DNA from 4 places in the Pseudomonas sp. PME37.24/025 genome. Region 3 is predicted to be linked to each of the others. Evidence: predicted binding sites of a transcription regulator. Region 3 holds the regulator's gene; each other region holds the start of a gene.

Region 1 (7,392 bases), on a different contig from region 3:
TTTTCACGTAGTACTGATCCATGGTGTGCTCGTTACCCTGGCTATCGTAGACCTTGGTAGAAATGGTCTTGTTATAGCTGTTGGTATCGGTAGGACTGAACGGCGTCACCGTCGGTGTTGTTTCAGCCGAGTTCAGGTTCATCGTCTGATCAACCTTGGTCGTCGGGTTCGGTTTCAGACTCGAAGTATCAATCTTCAAATCGGTCAACACACCGTTGATGATCTTGCCATTGGAGTCGACGCCATAACCCTGCAGACGGTTGCCGTTGTTATCAACCACATAGTTTTCAGCATCGGTCTTGAACGCACCGGCACGGGTGTAGCTCAGGGAACCGTTGTCGCTGAGGATGAAGAAGCCGTTGCCCTGGATGCCCATGTCGAGCACGTTGCCGGTGTTGTTCACGTCGCCCTGGCTGAACTGCTGGGAAACGTTGGCCAGACGCACGCCATTACCAATGGTCTTGCTGCCGGTACCCAGGCGAGTGGCTGAGTACACGTCTTCGAATTCTGCACGGGACGATTTGAAACCGGTGGTCGCGACGTTGGCGATGTTGTTGCCGGTCACGTCCAGTTGCTTGTTGGCTGCATAGAGACCGCTAAGGCCGATATTGAAAGACATATTCCACTCCTTTGTGCCGTGCTAGTCGGCTCTATATACCAATGGTTTGAACTTTGGACAGGGCAACGCTGCCCATGCCTGCCAGGTTCAGCATCAACTCACCGCCGGTCTGGCTGATGGTCACGCTGTTGACCGTTGCCGGCAGGTAAGTAATCAGTGAGGTGTTCGTGCCGTCGATGGTGGTCGTCGCGCCAAAGGTGTAAGTACCCGCCGGTGCCACCACACCCGCATCGTCCTTGCCGTCCCAGATGAAACTGGCGTTGCCGGCGCTTTGGCTGCCCAGGTCGAGGGTGCGGATGGTCGTGCCTGCAGAGTTGGTGATCTTGACGGTGGCCGCGGAAACCGATGTCGGTACCACGACGGTACCGTTGAGGCTCTTGGAGGTGTCAACCACCGTTTTGTCGGTCTGCGCGACGACCGAACGCCCCACCAGCGAAGAAGCCTGCAAGGCTTGCGACGAGTTGTAGTTGCCCGCAATACCGCTGACAGTGTCGTTCAGCGTGGTGATACCTTCCAGGCTACTGAACTGCGCCAGCTGGGCCACGAACGCGCTGTTGTCCTGAGGATCGAGCGGGTTCTGGTTTTTCAGCTGAGTCACCAGCAATTGCAGGAACGCATCCTTGCCCAGCGCCTGGCCGCCGGTAGCGGCCGAGGTCAGGCTGTCTTTGGTGGTAGGGGTCTGGACCGAAGAGCTGGCCAGAACATCGCTGATAACGCTCATATGAATCGCCCCTTATCACTGACCGAGGGTCAGGACCTTCTGCATCATGGTTTTGGCGGTGTTCATCATTTCGGCGTTGGTCTGGAACGAACGGCTCGCGGAAATCATGTCGGCCATTTCTTCGACGACGTTGACGTTCGGGTAGTAGACGTAGCCCTTGGCATCGGCGGCCGGATGGTTCGGCTCGTAGCGCGCTTCAAGGTTGCTCTGGTCTTCGACCACGCCCAGCACTTGCACGCCTTGACCGGCCGCGTCCTGGTTCTGGAACAGCGAATCGCTGCCGCCGCTCTGGCCACCCTGGAACATGGTGGCGAACACCGGGTGACGGGCACGGTAGGTCTGGTCGATGCTCGACGAGACGGTCTCGGCGTTGGCGATGTTCGAGGCCACGGTGTTCAGGCGCGTGGTTTGCGCACTCATGCCGCTACCGGCAATGTTGAAAACACTGGATAGGGACATGGATTACTCTCCGCGCAGGGCTGACACGAGCCCTTTGAATTTACTGTTGAGCAGGGTGAAGCTGGCCTGGAAGTTGACCGCGTTTTCCGCGTAGTTCGACTGTTCCAGCTGGGCGTCCACGGTGTTCTGGTCAATCGACGGTTGCATCGGCGTGCGATACATCAGCGACTCATCGCCGCTGCCCATGCCTTCAGCTTCGATATGACGGCTGTTGGTCATGTTCAAGGCGAACTTGCCGTTTTTGGTTTTCTCGTTCTGCTCGGCGAGCACTTTCGAGAAGTCCAGATCCCGAGCCTTGTAGTTCGGGGTATCGGCGTTGGCGATGTTGTTGGCCAGGACTTCGGCACGCTGAGCGCGGAAGCCCAAGGCTTGTTCGTGGATACCGAGCGCTTTATCGAAGCTGATGCTCATGTCGGGAAACCTTCGGGTGACCTGATTTTTCGTACGATGGATATAGCAAGCGGCGTGCCAATTCAAAAAAGCCCGTAAACCGGGGCTTTGCGCGCGGTGGCAAGGCGGCAATGCCAGAAAAGCGGCAACCGATTTCCGCCGCCTGCCGCTTTTCTGCCGCTTATCACCAATCGCCAGAACAACAACTGACCCTGTGGGAACGGACTGTGGCGAGGGGGCTTGCCCCCGTTTGAGTGCGTAGCACTCACAGGATTTTTGCTACATCAGAGATTTTAGGTCTGCTTCGCAGCCCAACGGGGGCAAGCCCCCTCGCCACAGTTCGCTCCCACAGCGGGATGACGGTGGACTTGCGAAATCATCAGGCACAAAAAAACGGGAGCCCCTGAGGACTCCCGTTTTTTGATGAAGCAACGAATCACTTCGCCTTGTAAATGATCCCCGGGCTGCACTGGACCATTTGATAATGATCCGGCAAACCGTTCAGCGCTTCGGACGCGCCAAGGAACAGATAGCCGCCGGGCTTGAGCGTGCTGTGGATGCGCAACAGGATGTCTTTCTTCACCTCGGCGGAGAAGTAAATCAGCACGTTGCGGCAAAACACGATGTCGAACTTGCCCAGGCTCGCGTAGCTGTCGAGCAGGTTGAACGAGCGAAATTCCACGCGACTCTTGATCGGTGCCTTGATGGCCCAGCGTCCCGGCCCTTTCGGGTCGAAGTAACGCTGAAGGCGCTCGGGCGACAGACCGCGACCGATGGCCAGGCTGTCGTATTCACCGGTCTTGCAGTTGGTCAGCATGGTGCCGGACAGGTCCGTGGCAACGATCTGCACGCCCATCTTCAGCTGGCCCATGTTGACCCGCTCGAACTCATCGATGGACATCGACAGCGAATACGGTTCCTGACCCGACGAACACGCCGCCGACCAGATCCGCAGGCGCTGTCCGGGGCTTGCCTTGATCGACTCAGGCAATACCTTGTTCTTCAAGACTTCAAACGGATAGGTGTCACGAAACCACAGGGTTTCGTTGGTGGTCATGGCATCCACCACTAGCTCGCGCAAACCGCTGCGCGGTTGGGTCTGGATGCGCTGAACCAATTCACCCAGCGATTTGATGCCCTGCTGTTCCATCAGTTTGTTGAGACGGCTCGAGACCAGGTATTGCTTGTTTTCACCGAGCAAAATGCCACAGGCTTTTTCCAGGAAGACCCGGAACTGTTCGAAATCCAAATTACCCGTAGACAATGATGCGGCCTCTTAAATCGTGTTGACCGCCAGGGGCAAAGCGCCCCTAGCTGATATCTGCTGCTTTGATCCGGTCGACCACCCGGGATGCCAAGTCATCAGGACGGAACTTGGCCAGGAAGTCATCGGCACCGACTTTCTTGACCATCGCCTGATTGAACACACCCGACAACGAAGTGTGCAGGATGATATGAAGCTTTTGCATGCGCGGGTCGGCGCGGATCTCGGCCGTCAGGGTGTACCCGTCCATCTCCGGCATCTCGATGTCGGAGATCATCATCAGGAACTCGTCTTCCGGCTTCTTGCCCTCATCGACCAGCTTGCGCAGGTAATCCAGCGCTTGCCGACCGTCGTTCAACGCCACCACTTCGACGCCGATCGTTTGCAGACAACGCGTGACTTGCTTGCGCGCCACCGATGAGTCATCGACCGTCAGCACGCGCAAGGACAACGCCTTGTGCTGAGTCTCGACATCCACCACGCCCACCGAAATCGCTTCCGGTGTCGGCGCCACTTCCGCCAGCACCTTCTCGACGTCGATGATTTCGACTAACTGGTTGTCGACCCGAGTCACAGCCGTCAGGTAGTGGTCGCGCCCGGTGCCCTTGGGTGGCGGATGAATCTCTTCCCAGTTCATGTTGACGATGCGCTCCACCGAGCGCACCAGGAAACCCTGGGTCTTGGTGTTGTACTCCGTGATGATCACGAAGGGATTGCTTTGATCTTTCAGCGCTCCGGAACCGGTCGCCATCGCCAGATCCAGAATCGGAATGGTCGCCCCCCGAATATTTGCCACACCGCACACGACAGGACTGGACTTGGGCATCAGGGTCAGCTTGGGGCATTGCAGCACCTCACGAACCTTGAATACGTTGATCCCATACAGCTGCTGGCCGTCGAGACGGAACAACAACAGCTCAAGGCGATTCTGCCCTACCAGTTGCGTGCGCTGGTTCACCGAATCCATTACACCAGCCATGCCAGACTCCTACACCAACGCTAAGTGTGTTGCGACGCACATTCATCACTAAACGGCACGGCGCTTGCTTTTTAACTCTTATGAACACAGAACCGACATTTTTTCGACGCCTGACATCAACCTGCCGCAGATTGCGCGGCGTGTTGTCGGCCGTTTGCCTGTTCAACGCTGGCAGCCCTGCCCTTGCTGACGCGGTTACCTTGCCTGACATGCTTATCGGCGTCACTCAGGGCTTTCTTGAATTCACCGTAGAAGACTATCTGGCCACGAGTCAAACACAAGGGCGCTACGAGATCGAGGTCAACCAGCTCGATCCACGCCTGCGCATGCCCATGTGCGACAAGGAATTGACAGCCACCCTCGAGAGCCCCGCCAGGCCTCTGGGCCGGGTCACGGTCAAGGTTCGCTGCGAGGGCGCATCCCCCTGGACAGTCTTCGTACCCGCTCAAGTACGGCTGTTTCGCGACATCGTGACCACCACCCGCCCCCTCAAGCGCACAGGGATTATCGAGCCTCAGGACGTGACCCTGCGCGAACGTGATATCAGCCTGATAAATCAGGGTTTTCTGACCTCCGTGGATCAGGCGATCGGACAGAAACTTACCCGACCAATGGTCGCCGATCAGGTCATTACCCTGGTGCACCTCGAACAGGCGGAAGTCATTCGCAAGGGCGATCAGGTGGTGATTACCGCCCGCAGTGGTACGCTCAGTGTACGCATGCCGGGTGAAGCGCTATCCGATGGCGGCATGAGCGAACAGATTCGCGTGAAAAACCTTAACTCCCAGCGGGTCATCAAGGCGCAAGTCACCGCGCCCGGCCAGGTGGAAGTTTCTATGTGAGCGGCCATGTAGGGATCTCTGTTCGTGAAAATATGGCGCCGAGCCTGGCTGTTCCCTAAACTGTGCCGCATGCGGAAGACACGCTGGCGCATGCAAGCTCATTGATAAATGGGCCTAAAGTTTTCCGGGGAAGAGCCGAAAACATGGCAAGCGTCCAAATACCCAGAGGTTTTTTGTCATGGTCATCGATTTCAGTCGTTTAAACAGCTCCTCGTCACTTACGGGCAGTACACGTACCAGCGCAGCGAAGGAAACCGCCGAAGCCGGCCAATCCGCGCCGCTGAATACCCCGGCCGAACAGGCCAGTACCACCAAAAGCGGGGAATCGGTACACCTCAGCAATGAGGCTCAACAGTTGCAGAAGGTCACTGACAAGCTGCGCGATCAGCCTGCAGTCGACAAAGCCCGCGTGGCCGAGTTGAAAGCAGCGATTGCCGATGGCAGCTATAAAGTCGACAGCAACCGTGTAGCCAGCAAACTGCTCAACTTCGAAGCCCAGCGCTAGGCCACGGCCCGCGCCGGCTTTTGGACGCTTAAAACCCAAGGCCAGCCATGCACGACACTAATTTACTGCAACTGATCATCGACGACTTTGCCCCGGCGCAACACCTGCTGGAGCTGCTGCAAACCGAGTCCCTCGCGCTGCACGGTCGCGACATGCCACTGCTCGAAGAGATTCTGGCGCAGAAACAGGCATTGATCATTTTGCTTGAGCAGCATGGCCGCAAACGCAGTGAAATCCTCGCCAGCCTCAACCTGCCAACCAATCGCCAGGGCCTGGAGCAACTTGCCAGCCATTCGAGCATTGGTGACCAGTTGCTGGCACAGAGCGACGTACTGACCGACCTCCTGGCCCAGTGTCAGGCCGCCAATGTCAACAATGGCCAGTCGATTCTGGTGCAGCAGGCCGCCACGGCCAACCAGCTGAAAATCCTCACCGGCGGCGAGCCGCCAGCGCTCTACGATGCCCGCGGTTCAACCTCCAAACTCGCAAAACCACGCCCGCTCAGTCAGGCTTGAGCCTTTCAATGAGCACGCCCTATCAAGACGCGAAACATGCTGGCAGAATGCTGGCTAGTAGTCATATTTGTCTGGAGATTGATACCCCGTGTCCAATGCCTTAAGCGCGGAAGATGCTCCGCAGCCACCCAAGGTGCTCACCACGCCCCTGGAAATCTCCGGCAATCTGCGTCAGCTGCAAGACAGCCATGACCCGCTGATCATCACGTTCCATGAGCGCAGCCAGCGCTTCCAGAGTTATCTGGTGGACATCGACCGTGACAGCAACATGATCGCCCTGGACGAAATGATCCCGCGCGACGGCGAACGCTATCTGCTGGCTGGCGAACCGTTCAAGGTCGAAGGCTTTCACGACGGTGTACGCATCGCCTGGGAAAGCAATGGCCCGCTGACCATCGACGAATCCGGCGATGGCCGCTGCTACCGTGGCGCGCTGCCCGATGAGGTGGTTTACCACCAGCGCCGCAATGCTTTTCGCGCTGCGTTGAAGCTGGCACAACTGGTCAATGTCGAACTGGGGGGCGACAAACTCAAGTCGCCCATCAACGGCAAACTGCTGGACATCTCCGCCACCGGCTGCAAGTTGCGCTTCGAGGGCGACATCACCGCCAAGCTACAACTGGGTCAAGTCTATGACCGCTTCGTTGCCGCCCTGCCCTTCGGCAGCATGACGGCACCGGTCGAGCTGCGTTACCTGCACTTCGAAGAAAAGATCAACACCACTTTTGCCGGTGTGCGTTTTCACAACATGAGCGGCCTGGTGCAGCGGCAGGTCGAGCGGTTCGTCTATCAGCTTCAGCGCGAAGCGCGGCGCTTCGATAAAGACGACTTCTGATACGCCACTCCCATAAAAAAACGGGCAGCCCCTTGCGGTGACTGCCCGTTTTTTATGCCTTGATCAAGGCCTTGCTTCGGTAAAACTTTGCTCGCGACCCGCGTCAGGGTCTTTTGATTCCGAATCTGTTGCAGCTTCGGTTTCCGGCCCGGCATCCGGATTGAAGTCAGCTTCAGGGTTGACCGGATTCTGCATCTGATCCTGCACCACCTGCTCATCGACTCGCGGGTCAAGGCAAGCGACCAGTGGTGAACTCGACATGC
Region 2 (7,392 bases), on a different contig from region 3:
TTGCGGTCGGGGGCGTTTTTTTAAGCGTTAACTAAGTCGAAACTCAGTTACCGGCTTTCTTGGCAGCGCGGGTACGCTCGCTTTCGCCCAGGATCTTCTTACGAAGACGGATGGACTTAGGAGTGACTTCGCACAATTCGTCTTCTTGAACGAATTCCAGAGCCTGCTCCAGGGTGAAGCGGATAGGCGGAACCAGAGCGATGGTTTCGTCTTTACCCGAAGCACGCATGTTGTCGAGCTTCTTGCCTTTGGTTGGGTTGACGCCCAGGTCGTTGTCGCGGCTGTTGATGCCGACGATTTGACCTTCGTACACGTCTTCACCGTGACCCAGGAACAGTTTGCCGCGAGCTTGCAGGGTTTCCAGCGAGTAAGTCAGAGCCTTACCGGTAGCAACCGAAACCAGCACGCCGTTCTGACGGCCGGACATGTCGCCGGACTTCATCACGTCGTAACGGTCGAAGATCGAGGTCAGGATGCCTGCACCGGAGGTCAGGGTCAGGAACTCGTTACGGAAACCGATCAAGCCACGAGCCGGGATGTTGTACTCAAGGCGCACACGGCCCTTGCCATCCGGAACCATGTTGGTCAGGTCGCCTTTACGGATACCGATCTGTTCCATGATCGAACCTTGCGATTCTTCCGGCAGGTCGATGGTCACGTTTTCGTACGGTTCGTGCTTGACGCCGTCAACCATGCGGATGATCACTTCCGGACGACCAACACCCATTTCGAAGCCTTCGCGACGCATGGTTTCGATCAGTACCGAGAGGTGCAGCTCACCACGGCCGGAGACTTTGAACTTGTCGGCGGTGTCGCCTTCTTCAACGCGCAGAGCAACGTTGTAGAGCAGTTCTTTGTCCAGACGTTCCTTGATGTTACGGCTGGTGACGAACTTGCCTTCTTTACCGCAGAAAGGCGAGTCGTTTACCTGGAAGGTCATGGAAACGGTTGGCTCGTCAACGGTCAGCGGCTTCATCGCTTCGACGTTCAGTGGGTCGCACAGAGTGTCGGAGATGAACAGCTGGTCGAAGCCGCTGATGCAGACGATGTCGCCGGCAGCTGCTTCTTCAACGTCGATGCGGTGCAGGCCGTGGTGACCCATCAGCTTCAGGATACGACCGTTACGCTTCTTGCCGTCAGCATCGATAGCCACAACCGGAGTGTTCGGCTTGATGCGACCACGAGCGATACGGCCAACGCCGATGACACCCAGGAAGCTGTTGTAGTCCAGAGCGGAGATTTGCATCTGGAACGGACCGTCACGGTCGACTTTCGGCGCAGGTACGTTGTCGACGATCGACTGGTACAGCGGGGTCATGTCTTCAGCCATGTCGGTGTGTTCCAGACCGGCAATGCCGTTCAGGGCCGAGGCGTAGACGACTTTGAAGTCCAGCTGTTCTTCGGTAGCACCGAGGTTGTCGAACAGGTCGAAGATCTGGTCCAGAACCCAGTCCGGACGCGCGCCTGGACGGTCAACCTTGTTGATGACCACGATTGGACGCAGGCCGGCTTCGAAAGCCTTCTTGGTCACGAAACGGGTTTGCGGCATAGGGCCGTCTTGAGCGTCAACCAGCAGCAGAACGGAGTCAACCATCGACATTACGCGTTCAACTTCGCCGCCGAAGTCGGCGTGGCCCGGGGTGTCCACGATGTTGATGTGGTAGCCGTTCCAGTTGATGGCGGTGTTTTTCGCCAGAATGGTAATACCGCGTTCTTTCTCCTGGTCGTTGGAGTCCATCACGCGCTCGTCGTTGAGCTCGTTGCGCTCCAGGGTGCCGGATTGACGCAAGAGTTTGTCTACCAGGGTGGTTTTACCATGGTCAACGTGAGCAATGATGGCGATGTTGCGTAGATTTTCGATCACTTGTGTATCTCGATCAGAGGATTCGGTGTGCTGACAAGTCTTGGCAGCGATTTACAGTAGAGTCCGGCAAAGCCGTTACAGCTTGACGGCGGCGTCGGGGGGCCGGTGACGCAGGCCACAGGCAAACAGCCCCGGGCACTTAGCTCGGTCGATAAACGCGCACATTGGCATGCCCCTCACTGAGCAAATGGTGGGCATGCAGGCGACTCATCACGCCTTTGTCGCAATACAACAGGTACTGGCGAGTAGGGTCCAGTTCCTTGAAACGAGCGTTCAATGCATAAAACGGCATCGTCTGCACCTCAATGCCAGCGAGTTCCAGCGGCTCGTCTTCAGCGACATCCGGGTGACGGATGTCGATGATGATCTGGCCCGCCAGTGCTTCGCTGACTTCTTCGATCTGCAAATCCTGGCCCAATTCGTCGATCACGCGATCGATCGGCACCAGTTTGGCGTTCTCGAGCGCACGCTCGAGCACTGCCATGTCGAATTCTTTCTCTTCATGCTCCACGCGTGGACGCTTGGCGTGGGTCTTTGGGTTCACCGAGATGACCCCGCAGTATTCCGGCATGTGCTTGGCGAAATCGGCAGTACCGATTTCGTTGGCCAGGTCGATGATGTCCTGCTTGTGGCTGGCGATCAGCGGGCGCAAGACCAGCTTGTCGGTCACGCAGTCGATCACGGACAGGTTCGGCAACGTCTGGCTCGACACCTGGGAAATCGCTTCGCCGGTGACCAGCGCTTCGATCTCCAGCCGATCGGCAATACGGGAAGCAGCGCGCAACATCATACGCTTCAAAACTACGCCCATATGACTGTTATCGACTTTCCCGAGAATTTCTCCCAGTACTTCCTCGAACGGCACACTGACAAATAACACGCGTTGGGAGCTGCCGTACTTCTTCCAGATGAAGTGCGCGACTTCCATCACGCCCAGTTCGTGGGCACGTCCGCCCAGATTGAAGAAGCAGAAATGGCTCATCAGCCCGCGGCGCATGATCTGGTAGGCGGCGACGGTGGAATCGAAGCCACCGGACATCAGTACAAGCGTCTGTTCCAGGGCACCCAGCGGATAACCGCCGATGCTGTTGTGCTGGCTGTGGATCACGAACAACCGTTTGTCGCGAATTTCGATGCGAACTTCGATTTCAGGCTCTTTGAGCGAGATTCCGGCGGCACCGCACTGACGACGCAGTTGGCTGCCGACGTATTTCTCGACGTCCATGGAGCTGAATTCGTGCTTGCCGGCACGCTTGCAGCGCACCGAAAAGATCTTCCCGGCCAGCGAATCACCGAAATGCTGCTTGCACTTGGCAACGATGTCATCGAAATCGCCCAACGGGTATTCATCGACCTGCAGGAAATGCGCGATGCCCGGCATGCAGCTCAGGCGCTCGGTCATCTCCTTCAGGGCTTTCGGCTCGCTGACGCGGGTTTCCAGCTCGAGATTGTCCCACACACCGTTCACCACCACGGCCGGGTCCAGATCGCGGAGCACGGTACGGATGTTTTTGGCCAACTGGCGGATGAAACGCATCCGTACCGGGCGGCTCTTGATGGTGATCTCGGGGAAGACTTTTACGATTAGTTTCATGAAAACAGCGCGCGCTGGGCCAGCCGAAAAAGGGGGGCGCGGATTATAGCGGAAATTGCTCAAGGTTTAACCAGTTAATGTACAGAAGGTTTTGCGTGCACCAAAACGGGTCATTTATGGATTTCGACGCTACATTACAGGGCGAGGTTTGGCGCTTTTCGAGGCTTTGCACCTTTATAAGCGTGAAATTGGGGCAAAAAACCCATGGTGGGGCACTGGCATGCAATTTGCTCCCTTGTGAGGCAGGTTGCCATGGCAGAGTATTCGCGCCGGCATCACCCACATTCTAAGGGCATCCACTACTAAGCCCGAAGCCACCCGGAGGACACTATGTCGAAGTCGGTTCAACTCATCAAAGATCATGACGTCAAGTGGATTGATCTGCGCTTCACGGACACCAAAGGCACTCAGCACCACGTGACCATGCCGGCTCGCGATGGGCTGGATGAAGCTTTCTTCGAAGAAGGCAAAATGTTCGACGGTTCCTCCATCGCTGGCTGGAAAGGCATCGAAGCTTCCGACATGATCCTGATGCCGGACGACAGCACTGCCGTTCTCGACCCGTTCACCGAAGAGCCGACCCTGATCCTGGTTTGCGACGTGATCGAGCCTTCGACCATGCAAGGCTACGACCGTGACCCACGTGCGATCGCCAAGCGTGCCGAGGAATACCTGAAGTCGACCGGTATCGGCGACACCGTATTCGTTGGTCCAGAGCCTGAGTTCTTCATCTTCGACGAAGTGAAATTCAAGTCCGACATCTCCGGTTCGATGTTCAAAATCTTCTCCGAACAAGGTTCGTGGATGTCCGACCAGGACGTGGAAGGCGGCAACAAAGGCCACCGTCCAGGCGTCAAAGGCGGCTACTTCCCGGTTCCGCCGTTCGACCACGACCACGAAATCCGTACCTCCATGTGCAACGCCATGGAAGAAATGGGCCTTGTCATCGAAGTTCACCACCACGAAGTGGCGACTGCCGGCCAGAACGAAATCGGCGTGAAGTTCAACACCCTGGTTGCCAAGGCTGACGAAGTTCAAACCCTGAAGTACTGCGTACACAACGTTGCTGACGCATACGGCCGCACCGCGACCTTCATGCCTAAGCCTCTGTACGGCGACAACGGTTCGGGTATGCACGTTCACCTGTCCATCGCCAAAGATGGCAAGAACACCTTCGCTGGCGAAGGCTATGCCGGCCTGTCCGACACCGCTCTGTACTTCATCGGCGGCATCATCAAGCACGGTAAGGCTCTGAACGGCTTCACCAACCCGTCGACCAACTCCTACAAGCGTCTGGTCCCAGGTTTCGAAGCTCCAGTGATGCTGGCCTACTCGGCTCGTAACCGTTCGGCTTCGATCCGTATTCCTTACGTGTCCAGCCCTCGCGCTCGCCGTATCGAAGCTCGCTTCCCGGATCCAGCAGCTAACCCGTACCTGGGCTTCGCTGCACTGTTGATGGCTGGCCTGGACGGCATCCAGAACAAGATCCACCCTGGCGACGCAGCTGACAAAAACCTGTACGACCTGCCGCCTGAAGAGGCGAAAGAGATCCCACAAGTTTGCGGCAGCCTGAAAGAAGCCCTGGAAGAGCTGGACAAAGGTCGTGCGTTCCTGACCAAAGGCGGCGTTTTCAGCGACGATTTCATCGACGCTTACATCGCTCTGAAAAGCGAAGAAGAAATCAAGGTTCGTACCTTCGTACACCCACTGGAATATGAGCTGTACTACAGCTGCTGATCCGGTAGCGCCGCGCTACGCGGCGTGACAAAAGAGAGGCCTCCTTCGGGAGGCCTTTTTTATGGGCGACCGTCTGTCATCGGATGCCCGGTTGCGTGCATCATGGCCCTCATCCGATAAAGCCGAGATACCCATGCGCCTACGCCCATGCCTTGCCCTGCTCACCGCCCTGCTGACCAACAGCGCTTTTGCCAGCCCAGCCCCCGCCGCCCTCGCCCCGTTGCTTGGCACCATCGAAGAACGCCTGGCGATTGCCGATCAGGTCGCGCTGAGCAAATGGGACAGTGGCAAACCGGTCGAAGACCGCCAGCGCGAGCGCGAAGTCATTGCCGGTGCCGTCGCCCTGGCACCTGCCTATAAATTGAGCAACGAAGCCGTCGAACAGTTCTTTTCGGCGCAGATCGAGGCCAACAAACTGGTGCAATACGCCCACCTGTCTGACTGGCACGCGCAAGGCAAGGCGCCCAACGATCCTCGCCCCGATCTCGTCGGGCAGATCCGCCCACAACTTGATCAGTTACAAAAACGCCTGCTGCAACAACTGGCCGATTTCAGCCCTTATCGCAACGACCCGCAGTGCCCGTCGTGGCTGGCCAAGGCCAATAAAACCGGCGACCACGCGCCATTGCGCGAGCTTGCCCAGGTACGCGCCACCGCCGAGCTGTGCAGCGCCAGCCGCTGAGCCGGTCTGCCGGCGTGCGCTGAAGTGCTCTATGCTGTCGCCATGAACGGAACAGGGCCGGACACTTGCCCAACGGCCAATGGAAGCCTGCAATGCGCTCATTGTTGTTATGCCTGCTTGTGCTGATCGCCCTGCCCGCCGCCGCGCAGATCTACAAGTACACCGACGCCAGCGGCAACACCGCCTACAGCAATCAACCGCCCTATGGCGTTAAAGCTCAGCCCGTGGAGTTGCCACCGCTCAACAGCGTCGAGACTCAACCGCCGAGCGAGCCTGTTGCGCCTGCGCAATCCAGCAGTAGTGAACAGCCCAACAGCACCTATCAGGTGCTGGAGCTGACCGGTCTGCCCACCGAAGAAGCCCTGCGCGCCAACAACGGCACGTTCACTGTCGGTGTATTGATCCAACCGCGCCTGCAAGGCTCTCATCGTTTGAGGTTGTTACTGGACGATCAACCCTACGGCCAACCGAGCAACGTCCCGATTCTGCAACTGGTGAACATCGATCGAGGCGAACACCGCCTCGCGGTTCAGGTGATCGATGGGCAAAACGTCGTGCAACAGAGCCCCACCGTGACTTTCACCGTGCAACGGGTGCATAAACCTTGAGGTTCTGGCTGTTGGTCGCCTGCCTGATCAGCCTGCCGGCAATGGCCGAAGTTTTCACCTACCTCGACGCCCAGGGCAACCGGGTTTTCACCGATCAGCCGGGCACCCGTAACGCCAAGCGTGTGCCACTGGCGACCAGCAATCGAATGTCAGCCAACCCGAGCGGTGCCGCACCCATGACGGCCGCGAAAAACCAGGCCAAACCCCTGTTTCATTACGACATGCTTCGCGTACTGGTTCCGGAACCGGACGCCACGATCCGTAGCACTGCCGGTGAATTGATCGTCAGCGTTACCAGCGAACCCGGCCTGCAACAGGGCCATCGCTACCGTTTGCTGCTGGATGGCCAACCCACCGCCGAGCCAGGCCCGAGCCCAGTGTTCGCCCTGAGCAACATCGACCGCGGCAGCCATCACCTGTCGGTGGAAATTCTCGACGAACAGGGCCGTACCGTCGAACGCACGGCCAATCAACCGTTCCATATGCTGCGCATTTCCCTGGCGCAGAAACGCCAGGTCAATCCCTGCGTCCTTACAGACTACGGCCAACGGCCGGAATGCCCCCTCAAAGACAAACCCGAAGAAGAAAAAAGCTTCTGGCACTGATGCCAATCAGTTAAGCGAAGGCGCGTCAGACGCAAAACCTGTGGCGAGGGGGCTTGCCCCCGTTGGACTGCGAAGCGGTCCTAAAACCTGCAATCTCGTTCTGCCAGGCACACCGCATGCATCGGATTTGCGACTGCTTCGCAGCCGAGCGGGGCGATGCGGCGTTCCGACAAGCCCCTCGCCACAGGTTCTGCACTTGGCGCACAGACTAGAGTTACCTCCCGTGCTTCTTTTACTTCGTTCAGCTTTGCGCACCATATTGGTGCAATAGAGTGCACAGTACTCACATGCGAACCCATTTT
Region 3 (7,392 bases):
GGGTGAAGTCAATCCGGACGGCACTCAGGTCGAGCTGATTGATTCAGTACGTATCACCCGTTTCGACGAAAAAAACCGCAAAACCCTGATTACCACCACCCGTATGACAGTGTTCCCGCAGCAGCAATATGCGCAGACCGATCAACCCGTTAGAATCGACGGCGCTGGCGGTGTATCGACAGGCAACGGAATGAAAGCGTACTTGAAAGAAAGCAGGATACACCTGCTATCGAACGTAAGAGGACAGTATGAGGCTCGTTAAAACTCTCCCTATTTTGCTCAGTCTGGGCGCAGCACTGGGAAGCGTGAGCGCCTGGGCTCTGCCGAACGATCAAGAGCAGCCTATCCGCATTCAGGCCGACGATGCCCAACTGGACGACAAGAATGGCGTTGCCACCTATAAAGGTGACGTGATCATTACCCAGGGCTCGATGAAGGTTACCGGCAACACCGTGACCATCACCCGCACCCCGGCTGGCGACATCGACGTGGTGACTTCGGTGGGCAACCTCGCCTATTTCGAACAACTGCAAACGGCGGGCGATACCAAGCCGGTTCAGGGCTACGGCGTAACTATCCAGTATCACGCCTCGCAAAACCGCGTCGTGCTGATCGATCGCGCCAAAGTCATCGACAAGGACAACAACGTCACCCAAGGCGAGAAAATCGTCTACGACACGGTCAAAAAGCTTGCGAGCGCCGGTCGCGCCACGGGTAACAAGGTCACTGAGGCACGTCCTCGCATTGACATGGTGATCCAGCCGAAGAAGAAAACCGACGAGCAAAAGGCCCAGTAATGGCAACTCTGAAAGCTCAGCATCTGGCCAAGAGCTACAAGAGCCGCCAGGTCGTGCGCGACGTCAGCCTGTCCATCGACAGCGGTCAGATCGTCGGCCTGCTTGGTCCCAACGGTGCCGGTAAAACCACTTGCTTCTACATGATTGTCGGCCTGGTGCAGGCCGATCAGGGTCGCGTACTGATCGATGATCTGGACGTCAGCCACCAGCCGATGCACGGCCGTGCGAAGGCAGGTATCGGCTATCTTCCGCAAGAAGCGTCGATCTTCCGCAAACTGTCGGTGGCCGACAACATCATGGCCATCCTCGAGACCCGCAAGGAACTCGACAAGGCTGGTCGTCGCCAGGAGCTGGAAAGCCTGCTGCAGGAATTTCACATCCACCACATCCGCGACAACCTCGGCATGAGCCTGTCCGGTGGTGAACGCCGCCGCGTGGAAATCGCCCGGGCACTGGCCACCAATCCGAAATTCATCCTCCTCGACGAACCTTTCGCCGGCGTGGACCCGATTTCGGTGGGCGACATCAAGCAGATCATCCATCACCTCAAAGCCAAAGGCATTGGCGTACTGATTACGGACCACAACGTCCGCGAAACCCTGGATATCTGCGAAACCGCCTACATCGTCAACGATGGCCAACTGATCGCTGAAGGCGACTCTGCCACCATCCTGGCCAATGAACTGGTCAAGGAAGTGTATCTGGGCCATGAGTTCCGCCTGTAAGCACTGAGGTGCCCGGGTCGCCGAGAGCGCGCTCGCTTCAATAAAAAATCAATAAGTTTTTATTGTTACAGCGCTCTAGGCAAACACTTCAGTTTCGGGCATATAATTTGCTTATGTTTGGCGCTTCGGCGCTCTGTAGTGGATGGCGCATGTGCGCCGGCGAATAAGGTGTTAAGCCCCTGCCATGAAACCATCGCTAGTCTTGAGAATGGGCCAGCAGCTGACGATGACACCGCAGCTGCAACAGGCCATCCGCCTGCTCCAATTGTCGACCCTGGACCTGCAACAGGAAATCCAGGAGGCCCTGGAGTCCAATCCGATGCTCGAACGCCAGGAAGAAGGCGACGACTTCGATAACGCCGACCCCTTGGCCGATAGCGCCGAACAGAAACCCAACGCCGACATTCAGGAACCCTCCTACCAGGAAACCGCCCCAACGGTGGATAACCTTGAGGAAGGCGACTGGAACGAGCGCATCCCCAACGAATTGCCCGTCGACACGGCCTGGGAAGACGTCTACCAGACCAGTGCCAGCAGCCTGCCGAGCAACGATGACGACGAGTGGGATTTCACCACCCGCACATCGGTCGGTGAAAGCCTGCAAAGCCATTTGCTCTGGCAACTGAACCTGGCACCGATGTCCGACACCGATCGCCTGATCGCCGTGACCCTGATCGACTGCATCAACAATCAGGGCTACCTGGACGAAACCCTCGAGGAAATCCTCGAAGCCTTCGACCCGGAACTGGACATCGAACTGGACGAAATCGAAGCCGTCCTGCACCGCATCCAGCAATTCGAACCCGCTGGCATCGGCGCCCGCAACCTCGGTGAATGCCTGCTGCTGCAACTGCGTCAGCTGCCCGCCAAGACCCCTTGGCTGGCCGAGGCCAAGCGTCTGGTCACCGATTACATCGACCTGCTCGGCAGTCGCGACTACAGCCAGCTGATGCGCCGCATGAAGCTCAAGGAAGATGAACTGCGTCAGGTCATCGAATTGGTCCAGAGCCTCAACCCGCGCCCGGGCTCACAAATCGAGTCCACCGAAGCCGAATACGTCGTTCCCGACGTGATCGTGCGCAAGGACAACGAGCGCTGGCTGGTGGAACTGAATCAGGAATCGGTGCCACGCCTGCGGGTCAACGCCCAATACGCCGGTTTCGTGCGCCGCGCCGATACCAGCGCTGATAACACGTTCATGCGTAATCAGCTGCAGGAAGCTCGCTGGTTCATCAAAAGCCTGCAAAGCCGCAATGAAACCCTGATGAAAGTCGCCACCCAGATCGTCGAGCATCAACGCGGCTTTCTTGAATACGGTGACGAAGCCATGAAGCCGCTGGTGCTGCACGACATCGCCGAAGCGGTGGGCATGCACGAATCGACGATTTCACGGGTGACCACGCAAAAATTCATGCATACCCCACGGGGCATCTATGAACTGAAATACTTTTTTTCCAGCCACGTCAGTACCTCCGAAGGCGGTGAATGCTCGTCCACGGCGATCCGCGCGATCATCAAAAAACTGGTTGCCGCGGAAAATCAGAAAAAGCCGTTGAGTGACAGCAAGATCGCTGGTTTACTGGAGGCACAAGGCATTCAGGTAGCCCGTCGCACCGTCGCCAAGTACCGCGAATCCCTGGGGATCGCGCCTTCCAGCGAACGGAAGCGGTTGATGTAACCGCCGGGCTCGCCACAGCGTTCCAGTGGCAGGCATTTCTGCCTGCCGCTTTATGCACTGGCAACGAAGGAGAAGCTGTATGCAAGTCAACATCAGTGGACACCAACTGGAAGTGACCGAACCTCTGCGCACCTACATCGGCGAAAAACTCGACCGATTAGAGAGGCATTTCGACAAGATCACCAATGTGCAAGTCACGATGAACGTCGAAAAACTGCTGCAGAAGATCGAAGCCACGCTGCATATTCCCGGCGGAGAAGTGGTCGCCAATGCCGAGCATACGGACATGTATGCCGCCATCGACCTGCTGACCGACAAGCTGGATCGCCAACTTAAAAAGCATAAGGAAAAGACCCAGAGCCTCCTCCAGGGCGCGACCGGTCGTTAACACTCCCAATCCATGATCCGACTAGAAACCATCCTGACCCCCGGCCGTTCCCAAGTGAACGCGCCGGGTGGCAGTAAAAAGAAAGCCCTCGAGCAAATTGCCAACCTCATCCACCGCGAAGTACCGGATCTGGAAATGCAGGACGTCTTCGAGGCCCTGATTGCCCGTGAGAAACTCGGTTCTACCGGTTTCGGCAACGGCATCGCCATTCCCCACTGCCGGCTTAAAGGCTGCACCTCGCCAATCAGTGCGCTGTTGCACCTGGAAGCCCCTATCGATTTCGACGCCATTGACGGCGCCCCGGTTGACCTGCTGTTTGTGCTGCTGGTCCCGGAAGCCGCCACCGATGCACACCTGGAATTGCTCCGCCAGATCGCCAGCATGCTGGATCGCAAGGAAGTGCGTGAAAAACTGCGCAGCGCCCCGAGCAACGAAGCCTTGTATCAGGTTGTCCTGGACGAGCAGAACGGTCACTAATCATGCGCCTGATCATTGTCAGTGGCCGCTCCGGCTCAGGTAAAAGCACCGCCCTCGATGTTCTCGAGGACAACGGCTATTACTGCATCGACAACCTGCCTGCCGGCTTGCTGCCGGAACTGGCCGAACGCGCGCTGATTCACACCGAACTGGCACAACCGCTGGTGGCCGTATCCATCGATGCCCGCAACCTGCCAAGCCACCTGTCACGGTTCCCCGAATTGCTGGAAGAGGTCCGCAGCCGGCATATACAGTGCGATGTGCTGTATCTGGACGCCGACGAAGAGACCTTGCTCAAACGCTTTTCGGAAACCCGCCGTCGTCACCCGCTGAGCAGCGCCAATCGCTCGCTGGCGGAGGCAATACAGGACGAAACCAATCTGCTGGGGCCGATTGCCGATCTGGCTGACCTCAAGGTCAACACCACCAATCTGAACCTGTATCAGCTGCGCGATACCATCAAGTTGCGCCTGCTGAATCAGCCGGAACCGGGCACTGCGTTCCTGGTGGAATCTTTCGGCTTCAAGCGAGGCATGCCGGTGGACGCCGATCTGGTGTTCGACGTGCGCTGCCTGCCCAACCCTTACTGGAAGCCGGAGCTACGGGCACAGTCCGGGCTCGATCAACCGGTGGCCGAGTACCTAGCGGCGCAGCCGGATGTCGAAGAGATGTTCCAGGACATTTCCTCCTACCTGCTCAAGTGGCTGCCCCGCTTTGCCGCCAGCAACCGCGCCTATGTCACCATTGCCATTGGCTGCACCGGCGGGCATCACCGCTCTGTCTACCTGACCGAACGTCTGGGTCAGGTCCTGCAAAAAACCCTGAAGAACGTCCAGGTCCGCCACCGCGACCTCAGCTAAAGGATTCACATCGCGATGCCTGCTCTGGAAATCGAAATCATCAACAAGCTGGGCCTGCATGCCCGCGCGTCTGCCAAGTTCGTCGGGGTTGCCGGTCAATTTCCGGATTGCACGATCAGAGTAGGCCGCACGTCAGAGACCACGGTCGATGGCAAAAGCATCATGGCCATGATGATGCTCGCCGCTGGCAAGGGCACCAAAATCCACCTGAGTACCGAAGGTGAGCAGGAACAGGAAGCGCTGGACGCACTGGTGGCGTTGATCAACAACTTCTTCGACGAAGGCGAATAAGAATAAACAGCGCCTCTATCGAGCGGGCTCTTGTGGCGAGGGAGCTTGCTCCCGCGGGGCTGCGAAGCGGCCCCAAAATTGCCACCCTTGTACACAAACATAACCGCATTCGCTGCTTTCACGACTGCTCCGCAGCCGAGCGGGAGCAAGCTCCCTCGCCACAAAAGCACCTCTTCGCTAAATCTGTGCACCTCAAGCCAACGCTGTATCCATCACCATCATCAGACAAAATCCGATCAGCAACCCAAGGCTGGCCAGTTTGTCGTGACCATGGCGGCGCGATTCGGGGATGACTTCGTGAGTCACCACCAGCAACATCGCACCGGCCGCCAGTGCCAGCCCCAACGGCAACAGCAGTTCGGCCAGGCTCACCAGCCAGGCGCACAACAATGCGAAGACCGGCTCGACCAACCCTGACGCAGCACCGATCAGGGACGCCTTGACCCGCGACATCCCTGCTCCGGCCAACACCAATGCAATCACCAGCCCTTCCGGCACATCCTGCAAGGCGATGCCCATAGCCAGGCTGTCGGCGTCGGGCATGCCACCGCCGGCCGAGACGCCGACCGCCATGCCTTCGGGGATGTTGTGGGCAATGATGGCAAACACAAACAACCAGATCCGCGGTGGAATCACCGGTCGCGCCAACGTTCCCACGAGCATTTCAGGCGTAGCGCCAGACACCTTGCGATCCACCAGAAACAAGCCGAATGCGCCCAGCATGATGCCGAAGCTGATCAGGCCGCTGGCCGCCCAAGGCGTCAGCCCGAGGTTTTCGGCCGCGGCAATGCCCGGCACGATCAGCGAAAACGCCGTCGCCGCGAGCATCACCCCGGCTCCGAAACCGAGCAATATGTCGCTGACTACCTGAGGCATCTGCCGAATCACCAGCACCGGCACCGCGCCCAAAGCCGTGCCCAAGGCACAAATCGCCCCGCCTTGCAGGGCACGCTGCAGTTTCGGTTCGAGGTCCAGCCAGCTCAGCCCTTGAGCAGCCAATAACGTCACGCCCGCCAGCAGTAACAGCGATCCCAGTGCGTAACGAAACATCCGTCCACTTCCGACCGCCAGTGTTTCAGTGCCCATAGTCAGCCCTGGATTGTTTTATAGAGACTTAGGGGGCGTTCTCAACTAGTTCCCCCACCGCGTTGTCGCCTTAAAGCGGGCCAGGCAAGGCGCAGGCCGCTGGGAATGGTTGTTCCCTTTCCAAGGCCTGCAACGCAGCCTGGCCCGTTTTAAGGCACAACCCGAAGGGCCGGGCCTGCTGCTGTGCAGGGCTGCGTTGCTCGAAGCTTATTTGGAATGACCAAACCACGCTTCTCGCGCCTTGCCCTGCACAACAGCAGACCCGGCGCGGAGGGGAAACTAGTTGAGAACGCCCCCTAAACCAGCGCAGCCTGATAACGCGCGGCGACTTCGGGCCAATTGATCACGTTGTAGAACGAATTGATGTATTCCGGACGTCGGTTCTGATAGCGCAGGTAATAAGCGTGCTCCCAAACGTCCAGGCCGAGAATCGGCGTATTGCCGTTCATCAATGGGCTGTCCTGATTGCCACTGCTTTCAACAATCAAGGTCTTTTGCGGCGTCACGCTCAACCAGGCCCAACCGCTGCCAAAACGGGTCAGCGCAGCTTTGGTGAAGGCCTCCTTGAAGTTGTCGAGACCACCCAGCTGTTCGTCGATTGCCTTGGCCAGCGCGCCTTCAGGTTGGCCTCCGCCGTTGGGTGCCATGACTTCCCAGAACAACGAATGGTTGGCATGCCCACCGCCCTGATTGATCACCGCCGCGCGAAGTTTTTCCGGTAATTGCTGGACAGCCGCCACCAGTTTTTCCACGGGCCATTCAGCAAACTCAGTGCCTGAGACTGCAGCGTTGAGGTTGTTGATGTAGGTCTGGTGGTGTTTGGTGTAGTGGATTTCCATGGTCTGCGCATCGATGTGCGGTTCCAGGGCGTCGTAGGCGTACGGCAAGGCAGGCAGGGTAAAAGCCATTTCAATGAACTCCATGTTGTAAGGGCGCAGGCTGATACGAGGGCGAAGCGGTGTCGGTGTGCAGCAAACGGTGGGTGCGTGGATACTCGCCGTGATCGCTGATGAAATTCAGCAGCTCGACATAGGTTTTGCTGCTCTGGCGCAGCGCGGCTTCACGCAAAGCCGGCGCCAGTCGCGGGTTC
Region 4 (7,392 bases), on a different contig from region 3:
AGCAGCTGAAAACGTTGCCGCAATTGCTGATGGAATTGATTGAACGTCGCCCAGGCCAGCAATCCCGTGAGAATCCCGCCGACGAGCAACGCCAGCAGCGCGACCAGCCAGGCCGAAACATCTTCGCGGATAAAACCCAGGATCTTGGGGCGCACGGCGTGTAACGACATAGATACAACTCAAAACGCCAGGTGCCGGAAAAGCCCATTGGCCATGAGTTGAGTTATAGCTATTAGCCACTAATTTGACCAGCACTGAAAGGACCCAAGAGCCTTTAAAAATCAAGGCCCTGTGGATCCAATCGTGCTTAAGGGTCAGCGAGCGGTGATTTTCCAGGCACGGTGAATCTTGCCATTGCGGGCGAAATCCGGATCGATGGTCTGGGCGGTGATTTCTTCAACGGCATAACGCTCGGTGAGGTTTTCCTCGAGCTGGAACTTGCGGAAGTTGTTGGAGAAGTACAACACCCCGCCCGGCGCCAGACGTGCCATGGCCAGGTCGATCAACTGCACCTGATCACGCTGCACGTCGAAAATCCCTTCCATGCGCTTGGAGTTGGAGAAGGTCGGCGGGTCGATGAAGATCAAGTCGTACTCGTCACGGCAGGCATCGAGCCAGGCCATCACATCGCCCTGCTCCAGACGATTCTTGTCGGAGAAACCGTTCAGCGACAGGTTGCGACGCGCCCAATCCAGATAGGTTTTCGACAGATCGACGCTGGTGGTGCTGCGCGCGCCACCCTTGGCGGCATGAACGCTGGCGGTCGCGGTGTAGCAATACAGGTTGAGGAAGCGCTTGCCGGCCGCCTCTTTCTGGATTCGCATGCGCATCGGCCGGTGGTCGAGGAACAGCCCGGTGTCGAGGTAGTCGGTGAGGTTCACCAGCAGCTTCACGCCGCCTTCGTTGACCTCATTGAACTTGCCCTGTGCACTCTGGCGTTCGTACTGCTTGGTGCCGCTCTGACGCTCGCGACGCTTGACCACCACGCGGTTCTTGTCGATGTTCAACGCTTGCGGGATTGCCGCCAGGGCATCGAACATCCGCGCCGAGGCTTTTTCCGGGTCGATGGATTTCGGTGCGGCGTATTCCTGAACGTGGACCCAGTCGTGATACAGGTCGATGGCCATGGAATATTCCGGCATGTCGGCATCGTAGACGCGGTAGCAGTCGATGCCTTCACGCTTGACCCACTTACCGAGGGCCTTGAGGTTCTTTTGCAGGCGGTTGGCAAACATCTGCCCGCCTTCGCTCAAGCGCGGTTGCTCGATCACCACCGGGGCCGGTTTGATCGGGTTACCGTTCTTGTTGTACTTCTCGTATTTGCCCGGCGCTTCGATGTTCGACGGCGCATCGGACTCGACCTGTTCGCGCTCGATCTGGCGCTGTTCCGGAGTACGACGCTCGCCGGTGACGAACTGGTCCGGCGTGACCTTGATCAGCAGCAATTTGCACGGCAAGGCACCGTTCCAGAACGAGTACTGCTTGTGGCTGCGGATGCCCATACGCTTGCCCAGGTCCGGGGCGCCGGTGAACACCGCCGCTTCCCAGTTCAGGCACGCCTGACGCAGACGTTCGCCGAGGTTCTGGTAGAGGTAGAGCAGGCTCGCCTCATCGCCCAGACGCTCGCCGTACGGAGGGTTGCAGATCACCAGGCCTTTCTGGTTCTGGTCCGGGCGCGGCTCGAACGTCGCGACTTCGCCCTGGTAGATCTTGATCCACTCGCTCAGGCCAGCACGTTCGACGTTATTGCGGCCCGGTTGAATCAGGCGCGGGTCAGCTTCGTAACCGCGAATCCACAGCGGTGGCTTGGCCAGACCAGCTGCGGCGCGTTCGGTGGCTTCTTCGTGGAGCTTTTTCCACAGCGCCGGTACGTGACCGAGCCAGGCGGTGAAACCCCATTGCTCGCGACGCAGGTTCGGCGCCATGTCGGCGGCGATCATCGCGGCTTCGACCAGGAACGTACCGACACCGCACATCGGGTCAGCCAGCGCGCCGCCATCGGCGGCAATTCGTGGCCAGCCGGAACGGATCAGAATCGCCGCCGCGAGGTTCTCCTTCAGCGGTGCCGCGCCTTGCTGCAAGCGATAACCGCGCTGGTGCAGGCTGTGACCGGACAGGTCGAGAGAAAGAATCGCTTCGCCACGGTCCAGGCGCAGGTGAATGCGCAGATCCGGGTTGAGCTTGTCGATGGACGGACGGTCGCCTTGCGGAGTACGCAGTTTGTCGACGATGGCGTCTTTGACTTTCAAGGCGCCGAAATGGGTGTTGTCGATGCCCGAGCCGTGACCGCTGAATTCGACGGCCAGGGTGCCGTCGTTGAGCATGTGGTCTTGCCACTCGATATCCAGCACGCCGTGGTAGAGGTCTTCGGCGTCCTTCATCGGGAAACGCTTGAGCACCAGCAGCACGCGGTTCGCCAGACGCGACCACAGGCACAGGCGATAGGCGGTTTCCATGGTGGCCATGCCGCGCACAGCCGAGGTGTGCTCACGTGCTTCCTCAAGGCCAAGCCCGACGGCTTCCTCGATGAGCAGGCCTTCAAGGCCTTTGGGGCAAGTGAGGAAGAGTTCGAAACGATCGGACATGGTAATTCCAGAGCCTTTAGCTAAGTGAACCGGCAACGCATTGCCGATCCGGTTTTCAATCAGGCGTTTTTCTAACAGAACGCCCGCGTGGCACGAAGGTGTGCCTTCCACCCTGACTGCTCGGGTTAAAAGAGCTTAGATGCCAGGACAGATATAAAAGTTGATGCAACAAAATGTCATAAGTCGACCCTTCGTCGAATAGTCCCCGAGTGCAACGGGTGTCATTCTCGTTAAAGGCTTACTCCATCCTCCAGCGCAGGGCCAATCATACCGGGCTTTGGCCAATAAACACGGGCCAAATATCGTGTTACTTATGGCCATAGCATCTTTATGGTTACGTTCTTATGACAAAACGATCATTCCCTCGATGTGACGCATTGGTTAGAACTCAACTCAGGTTGACGTCGCAACGGCGTCAACACCTTGGCTCGCGACGCCGGCAGCGAGCCACCAACGGCAGAATTTTTCTGCCTGACCTCGATTGAGGTCGACGCGATACATACAGTCAACAAGTGAGGGAAACACCCTATGAGAAGACTTAAGCGTGATCCGTTGGAAAGAGCATTTTTGCGCGGATATCAATATGGCGTTGGTGGTAAATCCCGTGAGCTTTGCCCTTTTACTCTACCGTCGGTACGCCAAGCCTGGATCAATGGCTGGCGAGAAGGACGCGGCGACAACTGGGACGGTATGACCGGCACTGCGGGAATCCACAGACTCAACGAACTTCACGCCGTCGGCTAATACAGGGCACACACTCCGACACGACAATCTGATTACGCAACGACTTAACCACGCACGTCCCATCCGGACGGCGGGCTTCGGCCCAGGGGCTCCTTCGAGGAGCCCTTTTTTATGCCTGCAAAAATTGCGGTGGGCTTTTGTGGCGAGGGAGCTTGCTCCCGCTGGGCTGCGAAGCGGCCCCAAAAACCAATCAACTCGGTGTATCAGGTAAAACGCGATTGCAGGATTTACGACTGCTTTGCAGCCGAACGGGAGCAAGCTCCCTCGCCACAAAAGCCTTTACCCAAGGCTACCCAGGTTTCAGCGTAGGGCTGCGATGGCATCCACCGATTCACGAATCAGCGCCGGGCCTTTGTAGATAAAGCCGGAGTAAAGCTGCACCAAACTCGCACCCGCGGCGATTTTCTCAGCCGCGTGCTTGCCTTCGGTGATGCCGCCAACGGCAATAATCGGCAAGCGACCGGCCAGTTCCGCCGCCAGCACCTTCACCGTGTGAGTGCTCTTGTCGCGAACCGGTGCACCGGACAATCCGCCCGCCTCGTCACCATGTTCCAGGCCTTCTACGCCAACACGGCTCAGGGTGGTGTTGGTGGCAATCACCGCATCCATCCCGGTTTCGATCAACGCTTGGGCGACTTGGGCGGTTTCTTCATCAGTCATGTCCGGCGCGATTTTGATCGCCAGCGGAACATGCTTGCCGTGACGCAGGGCCAGTTCCGCCCGGCGCGTGGCCAGGTCAGCGAGCAACTGCTTGAGCGAGTCGCCGAATTGCAGGCTGCGCAGGCCCGGGGTGTTCGGCGAGCTGACGTTGACCGTCACGTAGCTGGCGTGGGCATAGACCTTGTCCAGGCAGATCAGGTAGTCATCGACCGCACGTTCAACTGGCGTATCAAAATTCTTGCCGATGTTGATGCCCAGCACGCCCTTGTACTTGGCCGCCGCCACGCGAGCGAGCAAGTGATCGACGCCGAGGTTGTTGAAGCCCATGCGGTTGATGATCGCCTCGGCGTCCGGCAAGCGGAAAATCCGTGGTTTCGGGTTGCCCGGTTGCGGACGCGGCGTGATGGTGCCGATTTCGACGAAACCGAAACCCAATTGAGCAAAGCCATCGATCGCCGCGCCGTTTTTGTCCAGACCGGCCGCCAACCCCACTGGGTTCGGGAACTCCAGGCCCATGACCGTTACCGGCAGTTTCGCCGGCGCCTTGCACAGCAAGCCGTTGAGGCCCAAACGCCCGCCCGCGCCGATCAGGTCCAGGGACAGATCGTGGGAGGTTTCCGGGGAAAGTTTGAACAGCAGCTGACGGGCCAGGGTGTACATGGGCAGGCTTGACTCGGTTGGCGATGAGAGGCGGCGATTATAGCCGCGCATCAGGGCTTCACGCGAGGCGCGCAACAAAATCAGCCAGCGATGGCATATGCCTTGCACCGTCACAGGCATCAGCACTCATGCCAACGGCGGGATGAGTGGAAGGACAATGGCGTCGTCACCCGGCTTTGCCCACGCAAGGGCCTTGGGACGACGCTTTTTTTTTGGAAGGTGCGAAATCGATGAACGAACCATCAACCGGCCCACTGGCCTGGGTCAATGGCAGCGATGCCCCGGAAAAAACCGCAATCAACCTCGGCTTCATGGCCCTGAGCGACTGCGCCTCAGTGGTGGTCGCGGCCACTCAGGGCTTCGCCCAACCGTACGGCCTGACCCTGAACCTCAAGCGCCAATCGTCATGGGCCAACCTGCGGGACAAACTGGTCAGCGGCGAACTCGACGCCGCCCACAGCCTGTACGGCCTGATTTACGCCGTGCACCTGGGCATCGGCGGCGTAGCGTCCACCGACATGGCCGTGCTCATGGGCCTGAACCAGAACGGCCAGAGCATCAACCTCTCCCACGGCTTGCAGGCCTTGGGCGTGACCAGTCCTGAAGCATTGGACCGGCACGTGCACCAAAGTCGCCCAAAACTGACCTTCGCTCAGACATTTCCTACGGGCACCCACGCTATGTGGCTGTATTACTGGCTCGCGAGCCAGGGTATTCATCCATTGCAGGATGTCGACAGCGTGGTGGTACCGCCGCCGCAAATGGTCGCGCACCTGCAAGCCGGACGCATCGACGGTTTCTGTGTCGGCGAGCCGTGGGCGGCCAGTGCGGTGCAGCAGAATCTCGGGTTTACGATGGCCACCAGCCAGACCCTCTGGCCCGATCACCCGGAAAAAGTCCTCGGCTGCACCCGCGCCTTTGTCGAGCAATACCCCAACACCGCACGGGCATTGGTGATGGCGATCCTCGAAGCCAGCCGATTCATCGAAGCCAGCCGCGAAAATCGCCGCAGCACCGCGCAACTGTTGAGCGCACCTGAGTATCTGGATGCACCGCTCGATTGCATCGAACCACGCTTGCTCGGTGACTACGCCGACGGTTTGGGCAATTGCTGGCAAGACCCGCACGCCATGCGTTTCCACGGTGGTGGCGAGGTCAATTTTCCGTATTTGTCCGACGGCATGTGGTTCATGACCCAGTTCCGGCGTTGGGGTTTACTGCGTGACGACCCGGATTACCTCGGCGTGGCCCGTCAGGTCCAGCAACTAGACTTATACCGTGAGGCCGCCACTGCTGTCGGTGTGCCCGCCCGGAGTCAGGAAATGCGCAGCAGTCAATTGATCGACGGCAAAGTCTGGGACGGTTCGGACCCGGCCGGCTATGCCCGCAGCTTCACGCTGCACGCCATGAGCGACAGCGCTCCCCTTCTCGCCAGCCGCTGACAGGAGCCTACGAATATGTTGCGTATCCTGCTGATCAATGACACTGCGAAAAAAGTCGGACGTCTGAAAGCGGCCCTGACCGAAGCCGGGTTCGAGGTCATCGACGAGTCCGGCCTGACCATTGACCTGCCCGCGCGCGTCGAAACGGTGCGCCCGGACGTGATCCTGATCGATACCGAGTCACCGAGCCGCGATGTGATGGAGCAAGTGGTGCTGGTGACCCGTGACCAACCACGGCCGATTGTGATGTTCACCGACGAGCACGACCCCGACGTGATGCGCCGGGCAATCAAGTCCGGCGTCAGTGCCTACATCGTCGAAGGCATTCACGCACAACGCTTGCAGCCGATTCTCGACGTGGCCATGGCGCGCTTTGAAAGCGACCAGGCCCTGCGCGCGCAACTGCACGCCCGCGACCAGCAACTGGCCGAGCGCAAGCGCATCGAGTTGGCCAAGGGGCTACTGATGAAGATGAAGGACTGCAACGAAGAAGAGGCCTACACCCTGATGCGCCGCCAGGCCATGAGCCGCCAGCAGAAGCTGATACAGGTGGCGGAGCAGATCATTGCCATGAGTGAGTTGTTGGGTTGACTGCCTCACTCCTGTGGCGAGGGAGCTTGCTCCCGCTGGGCTGCGAAGCAGCCCCAAAACCAGCCAATCCGGTGTATCAGACGCAAACCGGGTGCAGGATTTACGACTGCTTCGCAGCCGAGCGGGAGCAAGCTCCCTCGCCACAACAACCTCTATAGCCACAACAACCGCCTGTTGGCACAAATCTCGCTAAGTAAAACCCTGCAAGGTAACCAACGGCGGTTGCCCCACCTACGACAAAGACGTCGCTCACCTCATTCGCCCCCTTGGCGGATCGGGTAGCGGCGTTTTTCCGTTTTGGCCCCAGAGACCGGGGCTGGTGGTGCGGCCATTGTGGCGCCCCACCTGCAAGCTCATGACTCCTTCTTGATACGCCTGACAGCTGAGGTGCGCGATGAATTCAAGCTTCTGGAAATCCGGCCATACCCCGACACTGTTCGCAGCCTTCCTCTATTTCGATCTGAGTTTCATGGTCTGGTACCTGCTCGGCCCTTTGGCGGTGCAGATCGCTGCTGATCTGCACCTGACCACCCAACAGCGCGGGCTGGTGGTGGCCACGCCGATTCTGGCCGGGGCCGTATTGCGCTTTGCGATGGGCCTGCTGGCTGATCGTCTGTCGCCAAAAACCGCCGGGATAATCGGCCAGGTGATCGTCATCTGCGCCCTGTTCGTCGCCTGGAAAGTCGGCATCCACAGTTACGAGCAAGCGC

What was found. Region 3 encodes sigma-54, which starts transcription at its own class of promoters, with help from an activator protein. Its sites were predicted from a motif close to ANTGGCATNNANNTTGCTNT; they were not measured.
Region 1: the regulator sigma-54 is predicted to act here: its motif matches at 2,253-2,272, upstream of flgB (flagellar basal body rod protein FlgB).
Region 2: the regulator sigma-54 is predicted to act here: its motif matches at 3,673-3,692, upstream of glnA (glutamate--ammonia ligase).
Region 4: the regulator sigma-54 is predicted to act here: its motif matches at 4,739-4,758, upstream of ACZ3HH_RS14675 (CmpA/NrtA family ABC transporter substrate-binding protein).

Annotation. Positions count from the first base shown of each region.
Region 1 is NZ_JBVHNK010000009.1:153,219-160,610, reverse strand. Features, by position in the region: gene flgE (flagellar hook protein FlgE) at 1-619, opposite strand, end outside; gene flgD (flagellar hook assembly protein FlgD) at 651-1,340, opposite strand; gene flgC (flagellar basal body rod protein FlgC) at 1,356-1,799, opposite strand; gene flgB (flagellar basal body rod protein FlgB) at 1,803-2,210, opposite strand; gene cheR (protein-glutamate O-methyltransferase CheR) at 2,626-3,453, opposite strand; gene ACZ3HH_RS17720 (chemotaxis protein CheV) at 3,500-4,432, opposite strand; gene flgA (flagellar basal body P-ring formation chaperone FlgA) at 4,513-5,274, shown strand; gene flgM (flagellar biosynthesis anti-sigma factor FlgM) at 5,453-5,779, shown strand; gene ACZ3HH_RS17705 (flagella synthesis protein FlgN) at 5,827-6,294, shown strand; gene ACZ3HH_RS17700 (flagellar brake protein) at 6,383-7,129, shown strand; gene ACZ3HH_RS17695 (MFS transporter) at 7,193-7,392, opposite strand, start outside.
Region 2 is NZ_JBVHNK010000002.1:218,448-225,839, reverse strand. Features, by position in the region: gene typA (translational GTPase TypA) at 44-1,864, opposite strand; gene thiI (tRNA uracil 4-sulfurtransferase ThiI) at 2,004-3,458, opposite strand; gene glnA (glutamate--ammonia ligase) at 3,789-5,195, shown strand; gene ACZ3HH_RS04255 (chorismate mutase) at 5,329-5,877, shown strand; gene ACZ3HH_RS04250 (DUF4124 domain-containing protein) at 5,970-6,485, shown strand; gene ACZ3HH_RS04245 (DUF4124 domain-containing protein) at 6,482-7,090, shown strand.
Region 3 is NZ_JBVHNK010000012.1:123,179-130,570, forward strand. Features, by position in the region: gene lptC (LPS export ABC transporter periplasmic protein LptC) at 1-262, shown strand, start outside; gene lptA (lipopolysaccharide transport periplasmic protein LptA) at 249-797, shown strand; gene lptB (LPS export ABC transporter ATP-binding protein) at 797-1,522, shown strand; gene ACZ3HH_RS21965 (RNA polymerase factor sigma-54) at 1,707-3,200, shown strand; gene hpf (ribosome hibernation-promoting factor, HPF/YfiA family) at 3,280-3,588, shown strand; gene ptsN (PTS IIA-like nitrogen regulatory protein PtsN) at 3,601-4,065, shown strand; gene rapZ (RNase adapter RapZ) at 4,068-4,925, shown strand; gene ACZ3HH_RS21985 (HPr family phosphocarrier protein) at 4,941-5,216, shown strand; gene ACZ3HH_RS21990 (ZIP family metal transporter) at 5,409-6,302, opposite strand; gene ACZ3HH_RS21995 (superoxide dismutase) at 6,599-7,210, opposite strand; gene ACZ3HH_RS22000 (hypothetical protein) at 7,212-7,392, opposite strand, start outside.
Region 4 is NZ_JBVHNK010000007.1:196,623-204,014, forward strand. Features, by position in the region: gene ACZ3HH_RS14655 (sensor domain-containing diguanylate cyclase) at 1-170, opposite strand, end outside; gene rlmKL (bifunctional 23S rRNA (guanine(2069)-N(7))-methyltransferase RlmK/23S rRNA (guanine(2445)-N(2))-methyltransferase RlmL) at 315-2,585, opposite strand; gene rmf (ribosome modulation factor) at 3,114-3,329, shown strand; gene ACZ3HH_RS14670 (quinone-dependent dihydroorotate dehydrogenase) at 3,630-4,649, opposite strand; gene ACZ3HH_RS14675 (CmpA/NrtA family ABC transporter substrate-binding protein) at 4,880-6,091, shown strand; gene ACZ3HH_RS14680 (ANTAR domain-containing response regulator) at 6,107-6,682, shown strand; gene ACZ3HH_RS14685 (nitrate/nitrite transporter) at 7,077-7,392, shown strand, end outside.